Regions from separate parts of the Limnohabitans curvus genome, predicted to be linked through region 1. Evidence: predicted binding sites of a transcription regulator. Region 1 holds the regulator's gene; each other region holds the start of a gene.
The links. The regulator sigma-54, encoded in region 1, starts transcription at its own class of promoters, with help from an activator protein. The targets are predictions, from matches to a motif close to TGGCANGNAANCTGCTTT.
Positions count from the first base shown of each region.

Region 1 (3,625 bases):
TGCGCGAAGAAATCGCCACCATCTTCGGTCTGCGCAATGTCGCGTGCGCCAAAGCGTGGCACGTCGTCGCGCACCATGCCATTGCCAAACGATTCGTCATCAAAACCTGCATCGCCGTTTTGGTTGACGTCTTCGTAGGGCGACACATATTCGGTGGGCGGCGAGTAGCGCGCACGCCGCGCCGCGCCTGCAATGCCTGCGGCTTCGATACGTTCGCCGTACGGTGGATTGACCAGCATCACGCCCGGCACATCACTGGGGGGCATGCGTTGCAAGGCATCGCCACCGCGCAGCTGCACGGCGTGGGCCACGCCTGCGCGCTCGGCGTTGCGCTGCGCGAAGTCAACCATACGAAAGGCCACGTCACTGCCGTAAATCGGCGCACGCGGCTCGCACTCTTGCGCACGGGCGTTGTCAAGCAAGCCGTGCCACACGTGCTCTTGATAAGGAATGAGTTTTTGGAAACCAAATTTGCGCATCGAACCTGGTGCAATGTTGCAGGCGATTTGCGCGGCTTCCACCGCGATGGTGCCGCTGCCGCAGCAAGGGTCATACAGCGGAACGCCTTGGGCCACGAGGCCTTCTGGGTTGGCCGCTGTGCCGTCGCCTTGGCTCCAACCGCTAGCGGCCAACATGGCTGCGGCAAGGGTTTCTTTCAAAGGCGCATCGCCTTTGTCAGCGCGCCAGCCGCGCTTGAACAAGGGCTCGCCCGAGGTGTCGATATACAGCGTGCAATTTTCGGTGGTCAGATGGGCGTAGATGCGCGCATCGGGCCATTGCGTGTTGACGTCAGGGCGCACACCAAACTTATGACGGAAGCGGTCGGCCACTGCATCTTTGATTTTGAGCGCCGCAAAGTTCAAGCTCTTGAGCGGGCTGTGCTGCGCGGTGATTTCGATTTTGAAAGATTCTTTGGGCGAGAACCACAGCTCCCACGCCACCTCGCAGGCCGCGCGGTACAGATCTTCCTCTTGGCGATATTGGGTGTGCGACAACTCCACCAACACGCGCTGCGCCAAGCGGCTGTGCAGGTTGAGCAACAACACATCGCGCCACGAAGCGCGCACCATCACGCCAGCACGGAAGGCGCGCAAGTCGTCGTCGCCCACACCGGTGATGCGGCGCACTTCCTCGGCCAAATAGGATTCGACGCCTGCCGCACAGGGCAAGAAGAGATGTAATTGATTCATAGTTTCACCAGTTGAGGACAGCGCAAATTGGGCCTGTCCCGCAAGTTATCAGAGGGCCTTGCGCAATGTCGTGGGCGCAATGCGCAGCGCCTCACGGTATTTGGCCACGGTGCGGCGGGCGCACTCAATGCCTTGCTCTTTGAGCATTTCGGAGAGCTGATTATCCGACAGCGGCTTTTTGGGGTTTTCGCTCGCCACAAATTGCTTGATGAGCGCACGCACGGCCGTGCTGGAAGCGTTGTTACCGCTGTCTGTCTCCAACCCCGAGCCGAAGAAGTACTTGAGTTCAAAGGTGCCAAAAGGCGTGCTCATGTACTTGTTGGTCGTGACGCGGCTGATGGTTGACTCATGAAGACCCAGCTCCTCAGCAATCTCGCGCAAGACCATGGGACGCATGGCGAGTTCGCCGTGCACGAAGAAGTTTTTTTGGCGTTCGGCAATCGCATTGCTGACACGCAAGATGGTGTCAAAGCGTTGCTGGATGTTTTTGATAAACCAACGCGCTTCTTGTAGGCGCTGCTGCAACCCAGCATGTGCTTCGCCTTTGCCGCCTCTGAGGGCATTGGCGTAGATGTCGTGCACACGTAAGCGAGGCATCACATCGGGGTTCAGCGCCACCTTGAATTTGGGCGCCGTGGTGGACTTGCCCACGCGTGTCACCAACACATCGGGCACTACCACATGGCGCTCCACATCGGCAAAACGGCGACCAGGCTTGGGCTCTAGGCGAGCAATCAGCGCAATCGCCACCTTGACGTTGGTCTCGCTGTCCCCCACGATGACCGCCAAGCGTTTGAAATCGCGCTTGGCCAACATCTCCATGGGCTGCTTGCACATGCGAATGGCCGTGTCGCGAATCTGCAAAGCTTCTTCGCCTTTGGGCGTCAAAGCTTTCAGTTGCAGCGTCAAACACTCAGCCAAGTCACGCGCACCCACGCCCACAGGCTCTAGGCTTTGCAGCAAAGACAAGGCCACTTGGAAGCGGTGTTCAAGTTCTTCAATTTCCTCTTCGTCGTCACCACCCAAACCTTCGGCCAAGCTGCGCAGCGTGTCTTCGAGGTAGCCGTCGTCGTTGAGGTTTTCAATCAAGTAGCGCAAGGCCGCTTGGTCGGTGGGGCTCAGGCGCAAGGCCAGCGCTTGACGGTGCAAATGCGAGGTGAGCGACTCTTGCATGCGCGCCAACTCGGTGGCGTCGGCGGTGTCGCTGTCGGCCGTGTTGTTGTTATTGCTGGCGGGTGCGTCACCGCCCCACTCGGAATCGTCAGCAGAAAACTCTACGCTGCCATCGCCATCCCAGCTTTCGGCCACACCGTCCACGCTGGGTTCGGTATCGCTGGCCGTGTTGTCCACGGTGATTTCTGACATGCCGCCATCGAGCGATGGCACTTCGCGCATGGGCTCCATCTCTTCGTCGCGCGCTGGCGCATCGGCCTTGTCGAGGCCAAACTCTTCACGTGGGGCCTCTTCAAACTCTTTGTCGAGAAACGGGTTCTCGTCGAGCATTTGCTCAATCTCTTGGCTCAACTCCAAGGTAGACAACTGCAACAGTCGGATCGACTGCTGCAACTGCGGCGTGAGTGCCAGATGTTGAGAGACGCGAAGTGATAAACCTTGTTTCATGCAAGATCACATTCGGAAATGTTCGCCGAGATACACACGTCGCACATCTGCGTTCTCGATGATTTCGACTGGTGTGCCCTGCGCCAACACACGACCATCACTGATGATGCAGGCGTGGTCGCAAATACCCAGCGTCTCGCGCACGTTATGGTCGGTGATGAGCACGCCCATGCCACGCGCCTTCAAGAAGCCAATGATGCGTTGAATTTCGATCACTGCAATTGGGTCGATACCAGCGAACGGCTCGTCCAACAAAATGAACCGCGGGTTGGTCGCCAAAGCACGTGCAATCTCCACACGACGGCGCTCACCACCCGACAACGCCACTGAGGGCGAAGCCCGCAAGTGGTCCACACGCAACTCTTGCAGCAGCGAGGTCAAGCGGGTTTCAATTTCCTCGTGCTTGAGTGGCTTGCCGTCTTCGCCGCGTTGCAGCTCCAACACGGCGCGCACGTTGTCTTCCACATTCAGTTTACGAAAGATGGAGGCTTCTTGAGGCAAATAGCTCAAGCCCAAACGCGAGCGGCGGTGAATGGGCAAATGTGCCACCGGCTGACCATCGATGGTGATGCTGCCGCCATCGGCACGCACCAAACCCACGATCATGTAGAACGACGTAGTTTTGCCTGCACCGTTGGGGCCGAGCAAACCCACCACTTCACCCTTTTTCACAGAGATCGACACATCGTGCACGACCTTGCGGCTGCCGTATGACTTTTCCAAGTGGCGGGCTTCCAAACGACTCTCTGTGGTCTCAGCGGTGTGTGTGGGTGAAAGCGTTTCGATCACGGTTTTTCCAAGGTTTTGCTGCGCGG
Region 1 covers NZ_NESP01000001.1:1,261,521-1,265,145, forward strand. The annotation lists gene B9Z44_RS06370 (THUMP domain-containing class I SAM-dependent RNA methyltransferase) at 1-1,190, opposite strand, end outside; gene B9Z44_RS06375 (RNA polymerase factor sigma-54) at 1,239-2,810, opposite strand; gene lptB (LPS export ABC transporter ATP-binding protein) at 2,817-3,599, opposite strand; gene lptA (lipopolysaccharide transport periplasmic protein LptA) at 3,596-3,625, opposite strand, start outside.

Region 2 (3,625 bases), 810 kb from region 1:
AGCGATTGGGTATCAAACGCCTCATGCAGGCTTTGGGTTTTTCATCTGCACGTTAAATAGCTGCGGTATGCTTTTGGCATGCGTTTGTTTTTGGATTCTTTTTGGCGCGCACTGGCTTACTGCCTGATGCCGCGCGTGATCACCCTCTCTTTGCTGCCTCTCGCCATGCTCTTGGTGTTGTCGGTGAGTTGGGGGTATTTCTATTGGGCGCCCACACAAGAGTGGGTGCGCGAGATGCTGGCCTCTTGGCAAGTGCTGCAAAGCATGATGGATTGGCTGCAGGACAACGGTGCGGGTGAATTGCAAGCGGTGATGGTGCCGTTGGTGGTGATTTTTGCCATCACGCCTGCTTTGGTGGTGGTGTCTTTGTTGGCGGTGTCTTTGATGATGACGCCCGCGTTGGTGAATTTGGTGGTCCACCGTCGCTTTGAACACCTGGCGCTCAAGCATGGCGGCACCAACCTCACCAGCTTGGCTTGGACCTTGGGGTCTACTGTCATTGCGTTGTTGGCCATGCTGATTTCCTTGCCTTTGTGGGTGGTGCCGCCTTTGATGTTCATCGTGCCGCCGCTCATTTGGGGCTGGCTCAGCTATCGCATCATGGTGTACGACGCACTGATGTCGCATGCCAGCCGTGACGAGCGTTTGGCGCTTGGTCGCAAACACCGGGTTTGGCTGCTGTTGATCGGTGTGTTGACCGGCTACATGGGCGCGCTGCCCAGCTTGGTGTGGGCTTCTGGTGCTTTGTTTGCTGCTGCATTCTTGGTTCTGATTCCCTTGGCCATTTGGATTTATGCCTTGGTGTTTGCCTTTACCTCGCTGTGGTTTGCACATTACAGCTTGGGTGCGTTAGAAGCCCTGCGGGCGGAGTCGGACACTGTGGTGATGGGGGCCTCGGTGCCGCTACCCACGGTAGCATCGGCGGATGACTCACACACACCACAACTCCCCAGCGCCTAAAGCCCGACCTGAGTTCGGCCTCATCATCGTTGGCGACGAAATTCTTTCGGGCAAGCGTGCCGACAAGCACATGCCCAAAGCCATTGAGTTGCTAAATGCCCGTGGCCTGTCGCTCGACTGGGCGGATTACGTGGGCGATTCGCCTGAGCGCATCACCCGGACCTTGGCTCGCGCGTTTGAAAGCAACAGCATTGTGTTTTCCTGCGGCGGTATTGGTGCAACGCCTGACGACCACACACGCCAATGCGCAGGCAAAGCCCTGGGCCTTGACATCGTGCTGCACCCCGAAGCTGAAGCCCTGATTCGTGAACGCATGCAAGACACCGCCAAAGAGCAGGGCGTGCCGTATGAGCCTGATCGCCATGACAACGTGCATCGCCTCAACATGGGCGTGTTCCCCGTGGGCGCACGCATCATTCCCAATCCGTACAACAAAATCCCAGGCTTTACCTGCCAAGGTGCAGGCGGTGGCGTGGTGCACTTTGTGCCGGGCTTTCCGGTCATGGCTTGGCCCATGATGGAATGGGTGCTCGACACCTATTACCCGCATTTGTTTCAGAAGGCGGCTTGGATTGAAAAATCCATCGTCATCTACGGTTCCATGGAGGCCACGCTGACCCCCCTCATGGAGACCTTGGAGCGGGACCATCCGGGCGTCAAAGTGTTCAGCTTGCCGAGCGTGGACCACCCCGAGCATGGCCGACACATCGAGTTGGGCGTGAAAGGCTCGCCAGACCATGTGGCACTGGCGTACCCAGCCATGTTGTCAGGTCTCCAAACCTTTGGTTTGAAATTCGGCCCCGAATTGGTGCGCGAGTAACGTTGAACCATTTTGGTGCAAAATTGCACCAAAATAGAGCGTTCTGTTTTTCGGGGTTTAGCGCTTGGAATGCGCTTTTGCGGCCAATTTGATTCAATCTCGGTGCAAAATAGGCGCCTTGACGGTGAAGCCGGTGGCGGTCGCTGTGACGCATATGTTGGCACAGAAACTGCATCCTCAACCTCGAAACACTTTTTAACCCAACCTACCCTAGCAGGAGAACTTGATGGCCAAGACCGTCGCAGACGTAATGAAAATGGTGAAAGAGAACGAAGTTAAATTCGTTGACTTCCGTTTCACCGATACCCGTGGCAAGTGGCAGCACATCACTGCGCCCGTGTCGCAGTTTGACGAAAGCAAGTTCGAAGAAGGTCAAGCGTTTGACGGTTCTTCTATTGCTGGTTGGAAAGGCATTGAAGCCTCTGACATGTTGTTGATGCCTGATCCAAGCAGCGCCATCATCGACCCCTTCTTTGAAGAAATCACTTTGGTTTTGATCTGCGACGTGATCGAACCTACAGACGGCAAAGCTTACGAGCGTGACCCACGTTCGATCGCCAAGCGCGCTGAGTCTTTCCTCAAGCAATCTGGCGTGGGCGATACCGCTTACTTCGGTCCAGAGCCAGAATTCTTCTTGTTCGACGAAGTGCGTTGGAGCACTGAGCCCAACAACACGTTCTACGCCATCAACGAATACGAAGCCCCTTGGAACAGCGGCGAGAAAATCGAAGGCGGTAACCGTGGTCACCGCAACCGCGTCAAAGGCGGCTACTTCCCAGTGCCTCCCGTCGACAGCACACACGACATGCGCAGCGAAATGTCGTTGTTGCTCGAGTCCGTGGGCATCCCCGTCGAAGTGCACCACCACGAAGTGGCGGGCGCTGGTCAATGCGAAATCGGCACCAAGTTCTCTACTTTGGTCGAGCGCGCTGACTGGACATTGCTGCAAAAGTACGTGATCCACAACGTGGCCAACGCTTACGGCAAAACTGCCACGTTCATGCCTAAGCCTTACGCTGGCGACAACGGTTCGGGCATGCACGTTCACCAGTCCATCTGGAAAGACGGCAAGAACTTGTTCGCAGGCACTGGCTACGCTGGTTTGTCTGACTTGGCGCTGTACTACATCGGCGGCATCATCAAGCACGCCCGTGCTTTGAACGCCATCACCAACCCAGGTACCAACAGCTACAAGCGTTTGGTGCCTCACTTCGAAGCCCCCGTGAAATTGGCTTACTCGGCCAAGAACCGCTCTGCTTCGATCCGCATCCCCAACGTCGCCAGCGACAAGGGCCGCCGCGTGGAAGCGCGCTTCCCAGATCCATTGTGCAACCCTTACCTCGGCTTCGCAGCCTTGTTGATGGCTGGCTTGGACGGCATCGAGAACAAGATTCACCCAGGCGAAGCAGCGACCAAAGACTTGTACCACCTCCCTCCAGAGGAAGACAAGTTGGTGCCAACCGTGTGCTCTAGCTTGGACCAAGCTTTGGAAGCCCTCGATGCAGACCGCGCCTTCTTGACCAAAGGCGGCGTGTTCACCGACTCGTGGATTGACGCTTACATCGAATTGAAGATGCAAGAAGTGACCCGCAGCCGCGTGGAAGTGTCTCCTGTCGAATACGACATGTACTACTCGCTGTAATTCGTTGCAACGGCAAGTGCAATAAGAGGACGGCGCAAGCCGTCCTTTTTTGTTTCAACCAACACTTTTTCATGCGCCCACTTTTGTCCCTCCTCATTCGTGATCTTGCTTTGTTCAGCATCTGCTTGGTTGCGTGGCCAGCCGAGGCGACGTCTGAGCCGCAACGCATTTACCGTTGTGGCAATGCGTACACCAACCAGCCA
Region 2 covers NZ_NESP01000001.1:450,422-454,046, reverse strand. The annotation lists gene B9Z44_RS02090 (sterol desaturase family protein) at 1-56, shown strand, start outside; gene B9Z44_RS02085 (EI24 domain-containing protein) at 91-960, shown strand; gene B9Z44_RS02080 (competence/damage-inducible protein A) at 926-1,780, shown strand; gene glnA (type I glutamate--ammonia ligase) at 2,007-3,422, shown strand; gene B9Z44_RS02070 (hypothetical protein) at 3,494-3,625, shown strand, end outside.
Region 2: glnA (type I glutamate--ammonia ligase) is a predicted target of sigma-54. The motif match lies at 1,939-1,956, and genes of this name have one in related genera.

Region 3 (3,625 bases), 300 kb from region 1:
CAACTGAGCGCGCACCTTTTTGTCTTCCTCTTGGCTCAGACGTTGGTTGAGTAAAAGTTGGGTGTCCGGCGTTTGGCTGTCAGCCAAAGTTTTGGCCGAGGCAAAGCGTTCGTCGGCGTCGTTGCTGTTGAGCAAAATCGCCGCACGGGCCAACAACATTTGTTTTTTCACGCCCTCGTTGGTTTCGCTGGCCACGGCTTTTTCCAGCATGGCAAGTTTGGTGGGGTCGGGTTCTTTCAGCACCGACTTGGCAGCTTGCACACGCAAGGCGGCATCGGGGCTGAGCAATTGCAGGGCAGACAAGGCGGCGTCAATTTCGCCGCGCATGCGGTTGTTGTTGATCACGTCTTCTGCGGTGTCGGGCAGGGTGGTGGCGTCACCACTCACGGGGTCGGTGGCTTTGCCATCGCGCACCACCAGCACTTGTGTGCCATTCACTTTCACCGCGTCATCGGCCATGGCTTGCAAAAAGGCGGCGGTTGGTGCGTCGGGTGAGGCGAGTGCTTTTTGCAGTGCGGTCACGCGTGCATCGGTGTCGCCCAGCGTGAGTGCGCGTGTTTGCTCCGCGGTCAGCGCCAACGCGCTGGATTGACCGAGCAAGGCAATGGCCAATCCGCAAGTGACGCGCACAACAAAATCGCGACATGCTGCGCTGCGCTGCTGCAGCTTGGGCATGCGCGTCGAAATAGAAAAACAAGTCATCCAAATTCCCATAAAAAAGGGGAGGGCAGTGCCCTCCCCCAAGTTCATCCCTCGGAGAAAGGTTTACTTTTTCACAGGCTCATCAGGCTTGGAAGCATTGCCTTCGATGAAGGGGCTCCATGGCTTGGCTTTCACAGGGCCTGGTGTTTTCCAAACCACGTTGAACTGGCCGTCAGCCTTGATTTCGCCGATGAACACCGACTTGTGCAAGTGGTGGTTTTTCTCGTCCATCTTGCTCACGATGCCGCTCGGTGCTTTGAAGGTTTGACCGGCCATGGCGGCGATGACTTTGTCCACATCGGTGGATTTGGCTTTCTCAACCGCTTGTTTCCACATGTTGATGCCGATGTAGGTGGCTTCCATCGGGTCGTTGGTCAAAGGCTTGTCTTTGTGACCAGCGATACCTTTGGCTTTGGCGTAGGCAGACCATTTCTTGATGAACTCATCATTGGCGGGGCTCTTGATCGACATGAAGTAGTTCCATGCCGCCAAGTGACCGACCAACGGCTTGGTGTCCACGCCGCGCAATTCTTCTTCACCGACTGAGAAGGCGACGACGGGCACGTCTTTGGCCTTCAAGCCTGCGTTGCCGAGTTCTTTGTAGAACGGCACGTTGGAGTCACCGTTGATGGTGGACACCACGGCTGTTTTGCCGCCTGCAGAAAACTTCTTGATGTCAGCCACGATGGTTTGGTAATCGCTGTGACCAAACGGGGTGTACTTCTCGTCGATGTCTTTGTCAGCCACGCCTTTGCTCTTGAGGTAAGCGCGCAAGATTTTGTTGGTGGTGCGTGGGTACACGTAGTCGGTGCCCAACAAGACCCAACGCTTGGCAGCGCCGCCGTCTTTGCTCATCAAGTAGTCCACCGCGGGAATGGCTTGTTGGTTAGGCGCGGCGCCGGTGTAGAACACGTTTTTGCTGAGTTCTTCGCCTTCGTATTGCACGGGGTAGAACAGCAAACCGTTCATTTCTTCAACCACAGGCAACACGGATTTGCGAGACACCGACGTCCAGCAACCGAAGATGACCGACACCTTGTCTTGACCGAGTAACTGCTTGGTTTTTTCAGCGAACAAAGGCCAGTTCGAAGCGGGGTCCACCACCACGGGCTCGAGCTTTTTGCCCAATACGCCGCCTTTGGCATTGATTTCGTCGATGGCCATGAGCACTGTGTCTTTCAACACGGTTTCAGAAATCGCCATGGTGCCGGACAAGCTGTGCAGCACGCCAACCTTGATGGTGTCTGCCGCCAACGCTTGGGGTGCGATCACAAATGAGCCAACGGACAGAGCCGCAGCCGCGGCCAAAGCCTTCAGATTTCCTCGACGATTCATCATGGGGGTTCACTCCAAAAATTAAGGGTTGGTTCGGCGCTCGTGGTAACGGTGCGCTTCGTAACAGCTATCGCAAACCCTGTGCCAACGCGCATTTCTCCTAGGCAAAAAGTAGCGTTGCTATAAGGTGCAACCCAAGCGCGACGCAGATGCACCAAGACAGTTCAATTCAGGTGTCATGCACCAAGGTGGCGCGGCTTGAGGTGTGGTTGTGCGTGCACCAAGACAGGTTTCGTGCACCAAAGCATGCACTTGGCGCATGCGATGCATTGCAAAAGAGGGCACGCAAGTTGCATAGACAAAACCACTATGGAACTCACTCCCCGCGAAAAAGACAAGCTCTTGATCTTCACCGCCGCCTTGTTGGCCGAGCGCCGACAGGCCCGTGGCTTGAAGCTCAATTACCCCGAAGCCGTGGCCCTCATCAGCGCCGCCGTCATGGAAGGCGCCCGCGACGGTCAAACCGTGGCGCAACTTATGAGCGCAGGTCGCAGCGTGCTGACCCGCGCCGATGTGATGGAGGGCGTGGCCGAGATGATTCCTGACATCCAAGTCGAAGCCACCTTCCCCGACGGCACCAAGCTCGTCACCGTGCATCAACCCATTGTTTGAACTGCTATGAAAAAACTTCTTTCTCTTTTTGCTTTGTTGCCCACTTTGGCGCTGGCCCACGAAGGCCACGGCATTGAAGGTGCCTCCCACTACCACGCCACCGATGTGTGGGGCTTCGTCGCCTTTGCTGGCGTGGTTGCTCTCATGTGGTGGATGGGTCGTGGCAAATAAAGCGGAGCGCACATGACACCCGGTGAACTGTTGATTGACGAGGGTGAACACACCCTCAACCCAGGGCGACGCACGCACACGCTGGTCGTGCAAAACGCCAGCGACCGCCCCATCCAAGTGGGTTCGCACTACCACTTTGCTGAAACCAACGCGGGCTTGCGCTTTGACCGCGTTGCCGCACACGGCATGCGTTTGAACATTGCGTCAGGCACGGCCGTGCGTTTCGAGCCGGGCCAACAACGCACGGTCGAGTTGGTGGACCTGAGTGGTGATCGCCAAGTGTTTGGCTTTCGCGGCTTGGTGAATGGTCCGGTGGACGTGCCACGCAAAGGAAACATGTAATGGCAACCATCGGCAAACGCGCCTACGCAGAAATGTTTGGCCCCACCGTGGGCGACCGCCTGCGCTTGGCAGACACCAACTTGGTCATTGAGGTTGAAAAAGACTTCACACTGCAAGCGGGCGGCTACGGCGAAGAAGTGAAGTTCGGCGGCGGCAAAACCATCCGCGATGGCATGGCGCAATCGCAGCGCACACGCGACGGTGCCGGCACTGGCCCGCAAGCGGGCGGTGCGGTAGACACCGTGATGACCAACGCGCTCATCATCGACCACTGGGGCATCGTGAAAGCCGACATTGGTTTGAAAGGTGGCCGCATCGTGGCCATTGGCAAAGCGGGCAACCCAGACACACAACCGGGTGTAGACATCGTGATTGGCCCCGGCACGGAGGTCATCAGCTGCGAAGGCCACATCGTCACCGCGGGTGGTGTGGACACCCACATCCACTTCATCGCGCCCCAGCA
Region 3 covers NZ_NESP01000001.1:1,565,449-1,569,073, forward strand. The annotation lists gene urtB (urea ABC transporter permease subunit UrtB) at 1-702, opposite strand, end outside; gene urtA (urea ABC transporter substrate-binding protein) at 766-2,037, opposite strand; gene B9Z44_RS07790 (urease subunit gamma) at 2,347-2,649, shown strand; gene B9Z44_RS15175 (hypothetical protein) at 2,656-2,820, shown strand; gene B9Z44_RS07795 (urease subunit beta) at 2,833-3,162, shown strand; gene ureC (urease subunit alpha) at 3,162-3,625, shown strand, end outside.
Region 3: urtA (urea ABC transporter substrate-binding protein) is a predicted target of sigma-54. The motif match lies at 2,107-2,124, and genes of this name have one in related genera.

Region 4 (3,625 bases), 260 kb from region 1:
GCGCTTCCAAGGCTTGGCCTTGCAAACCTTGGTTGGGGGTCCCTTGTCGCACCAGTGCTTTGGCGTGCGCGACCAAACAACGCGCACGAACGGCGGCTGTGGATTCACCCGTCCCGCTTTGCATCAACACCTCGGTGGCCAGTGTGGGCACTTCCACCTGCAAGTCGATGCGGTCTAGCAATGGGCCGCTGAGCTTGCCTTGGTAACGTGCCACTTGGTCGGGCGTGCAACGGCAAGCCTTGAGGGGTGAGCCCAAGTAGCCGCAAGGGCAGGGGTTCATGGCCGAGATGAGTTGAAAACGTGCCGGAAATTTGGCTTGCGTGGCCGCACGTGAAATGGTGATGTGGCCGTTCTCTAGAGGTTCACGCAAGGCTTCGAGTGCGCTGCGTTTGACTTCGGCCAACTCGTCTAAAAACAACACGCCGTTGTGTGCCAAAGAAATTTCCCCCGGCCTAGGCGGTGTACCGCCTCCCACCAAGGCCACCGAGGTGGCTGTGTGGTGCGGGCTGCGCGTAGGGCGCTGCATCCACTGGTTCAACTCAAAACGACCCGCCAAGCTGGCGATGGCAGCGCTTTCCAACGCCTCGTCCAGCGTCATGTCGGGCAGCAAAGCGGCGAAGCGTTGCGCCAGCATCGACTTGCCTGTGCCGGGTGGTCCTACTAATAGAAGAGAGTGCCCGCCCGCAGCAGCAATCTCTAGGGCGCGTCGCGGGCCTGCTTGGCCCTTCACGTCGGCCAAGTCCGGGCTGTAGGCTGCGGCGGGCGCGCTGAAGGTGGGCGTCGCAATACGAGACCATCCTTCAGTCGTGTGTACCGGGCGCGTTGTGGCTTCTTCGCGTTGCGCGACCAAGCCTTTCACCTCGGGTTTGGCAAAGTGCGCCACCACATCGCTCAAATGTTGGGCGCGGTACACCTCGGCGGTGGGCACCAGCGCGGCTTCTTCGGCGCTGCCGGGTGGCAACACCAACCGCGTGCGCACCCCCGCACTGCGCAGGGCCAGCCCCATGGCGAGTGCGCCGCGCACGGGACGCAGCTCGCCCGACAAAGACAACTCGCCCGCAAACTCATGCAAAGCCAATGCGGCCTCGTCGAGCTGGCCATTCGCCGCCAAGATGCCCAAAGCAATCGGCAAGTCAAAACGGCCCGAGTCTTTGGGCAAGTCGGCTGGGGCGAGGTTCACCGTGATGCGTTTGTTCGTTGGAAAGTCCAACCCCGTGTTTTGAATGGCGCAGCGCACGCGTTCGCGGGCTTCTTTCACCTCTGTATCTGCCAAACCTACCAAAGTGAAGCTGGGCAGGCCATTGGCCAAATGCACCTCAACGGTCACCGCCGGTGCTTGCAAACCCAAGAGTGCGCGGCTGTGAATTAACGCAAGCGTCATAAAACTTCTCTTTTTGAGGGGTTAGCCCCATTGCAGGGCATCTAAGACATGTTGACGCACCAAGTGCGTGCATGAAAATGAGGCAGTCGTCAGACTACTGCATCACTTTGGGTCTTAGTTCAAGTGAAGAGGGCACTTTTGTGGACTTCAACGCTGGCACGGACCCTGCTAAGTAGGTGTATCCCTCTTAAATTTTTCAATGGAGAAAACTATGAACCTCAAGTCCAAAATCGTGTTGGCCCTCTTGGCTACCTCTTCTGCAGCATTCGCGCAAACTGCGCCTGTTGCACCCGAAGTCACTTACAACGTGGGCGTGGTGAGCCAATACCGTTACCGCGGTCTGGCACAAACCAAAGGTGATCCAGCTTTGCAAGGTGGCGTTGACTATGCCAACGCCAATGGTTTTTATTTGGGCGCTTGGGGTTCGACCATCAAGTGGATTAAAGAAGCAGGAGCTGGTGCATCACCTGCAGCAGATACCAAAGGTCCTGTGGAGTTGGATGTCTATGGTGGCTATAAATTTGAAGCTGCTGGTGTGGCATATGACGTCGGCTACCTGCGTTATCAGTACGTTGGCAACACTTACAACAACATCTCTGGCAACGTGAATGCCAATACAGACGAAGTCTATGGCGCAGCCACTTATGGTGTGTTCACAGCTAAGTACTCTTATGCATTCTCTGATTTGTTCGGTACGGCAAATTCGAAAGGCAGCGCCTATATTGATTTGAGCGCAAACCTTGATTTGGGCAATGGCTATAGCCTGGTCCCACATGTTGGTCACCAAAAGGTCAGCAACTCACCGAACGCCAGTTACACAGACTTTGCTTTGACCCTCAACAAAGATTTGGGTGATGGTTTGTCTGCCAGCGTTGCTGCCATTTCTACGAACGCTAAGAACGTTGATGCATTCACCGTCAACGGTTACAACACAGCCAAAAACGCGATGGTCGTCGGCGTCAAGTACAGCTTCTAACCCAAGCTAACTGTCTTCTCTAGGAGCAACCATGAAACTCATCACCGCCATCATCAAGCCATTCAAGTTGGATGAGGTCCGCGAGGCCCTCTCTCAAATTGGTGTGCAAGGCATCACTGTTACTGAAGTCAAAGGCTTCGGCCGTCAGAAAGGCCATACCGAGTTGTATCGCGGTGCTGAGTACGTGGTTGACTTCTTGCCAAAGGTCAAGATTGAAGCCGCCGTTGACGCTGAACACGTTGACCGCGCCATCGAAGCCATCGAAGGTTCTGCCCGTACCGGAAAAATCGGCGACGGCAAGATTTTTGTTTACGACCTCGAACAAGTTGTCCGCATCCGTACCGGCGAAACCGGCGTGGAAGCGCTTTAAGAAAGAAGACGCATCATGAAAAAATTTCTAGCCTCTCTGGCCCTCGGGTTTGGTTTGCTGCTTGGCGGCACCGCCGCGATGGCACAAACTGCCCCTGCTGCTGACGTCAAAGTCACAGCCCCTGCCGCAGCGCCCGCTGCTGCCGCAACGGCTGCCACTGCAGCCCCCGCACCTGTGCCTAACAAAGGCGACACCGCTTGGATGACTGTGTCCACCCTGTTGGTGATCTTGATGACCATCCCAGGTTTGGCCCTGTTCTACGGCGGTTTGGTCCGCAGCAAGAACATGCTGTCAGTGCTGATGCAAGTGTTTGTCGTGAGCTCACTCATTTATGTGTTGTGGGTTGTCTACGGCTACACCTTGGCGTTCTCTGGCGGTTCACCGTTCTTCGGCGGCTTTGACAAGTTGTTCTTGGCCACCATCACGCCTGACTCCGTTGCTGCCACGTTCAGCAAAGGTGTTGTGATTCCTGAACTGTCATTCGTGGCGTTCCAAGCCACATTCGCAGCCATCACCTGTGCCTTGATCGTGGGTGCATTTGCTGAGCGTGTGCGCTTCTCGGCTGTGTTGTTGTTCTGCACCATCTGGTTCACGTTCAGCTACTTGCCCGTGGCCCACATGGTTTGGTATTGGGACGGCCCAGACGCCATCACGGACGCTGCGACCTTGGAAACTGTGACGGCCGCTGCTGGCTGGTTGTGGGCCAAGGGTGCTTTGGACTTCGCTGGCGGTACTGTGGTGCACATCAACGCTGCGGTGGCTGGTTTGGTCGGCGCATACGTGATCGGCAAACGCACAGGCTACGGCAAAGAATCCATGGCGCCTCACAGCTTGACGTTGACCATGGTTGGCGCATCTCTCTTGTGGGTGGGTTGGTTCGGTTTCAACGCCGGCTCTA
Region 4 covers NZ_NESP01000001.1:1,523,127-1,526,751, forward strand. The annotation lists gene B9Z44_RS07560 (YifB family Mg chelatase-like AAA ATPase) at 1-1,381, opposite strand, end outside; gene B9Z44_RS07565 (TorF family putative porin) at 1,593-2,357, shown strand; gene B9Z44_RS07570 (P-II family nitrogen regulator) at 2,389-2,727, shown strand; gene B9Z44_RS07575 (ammonium transporter) at 2,743-3,625, shown strand, end outside.
Region 4: B9Z44_RS07565 (TorF family putative porin) is a predicted target of sigma-54. The motif match lies at 1,536-1,553, and genes of this name have one in related genera.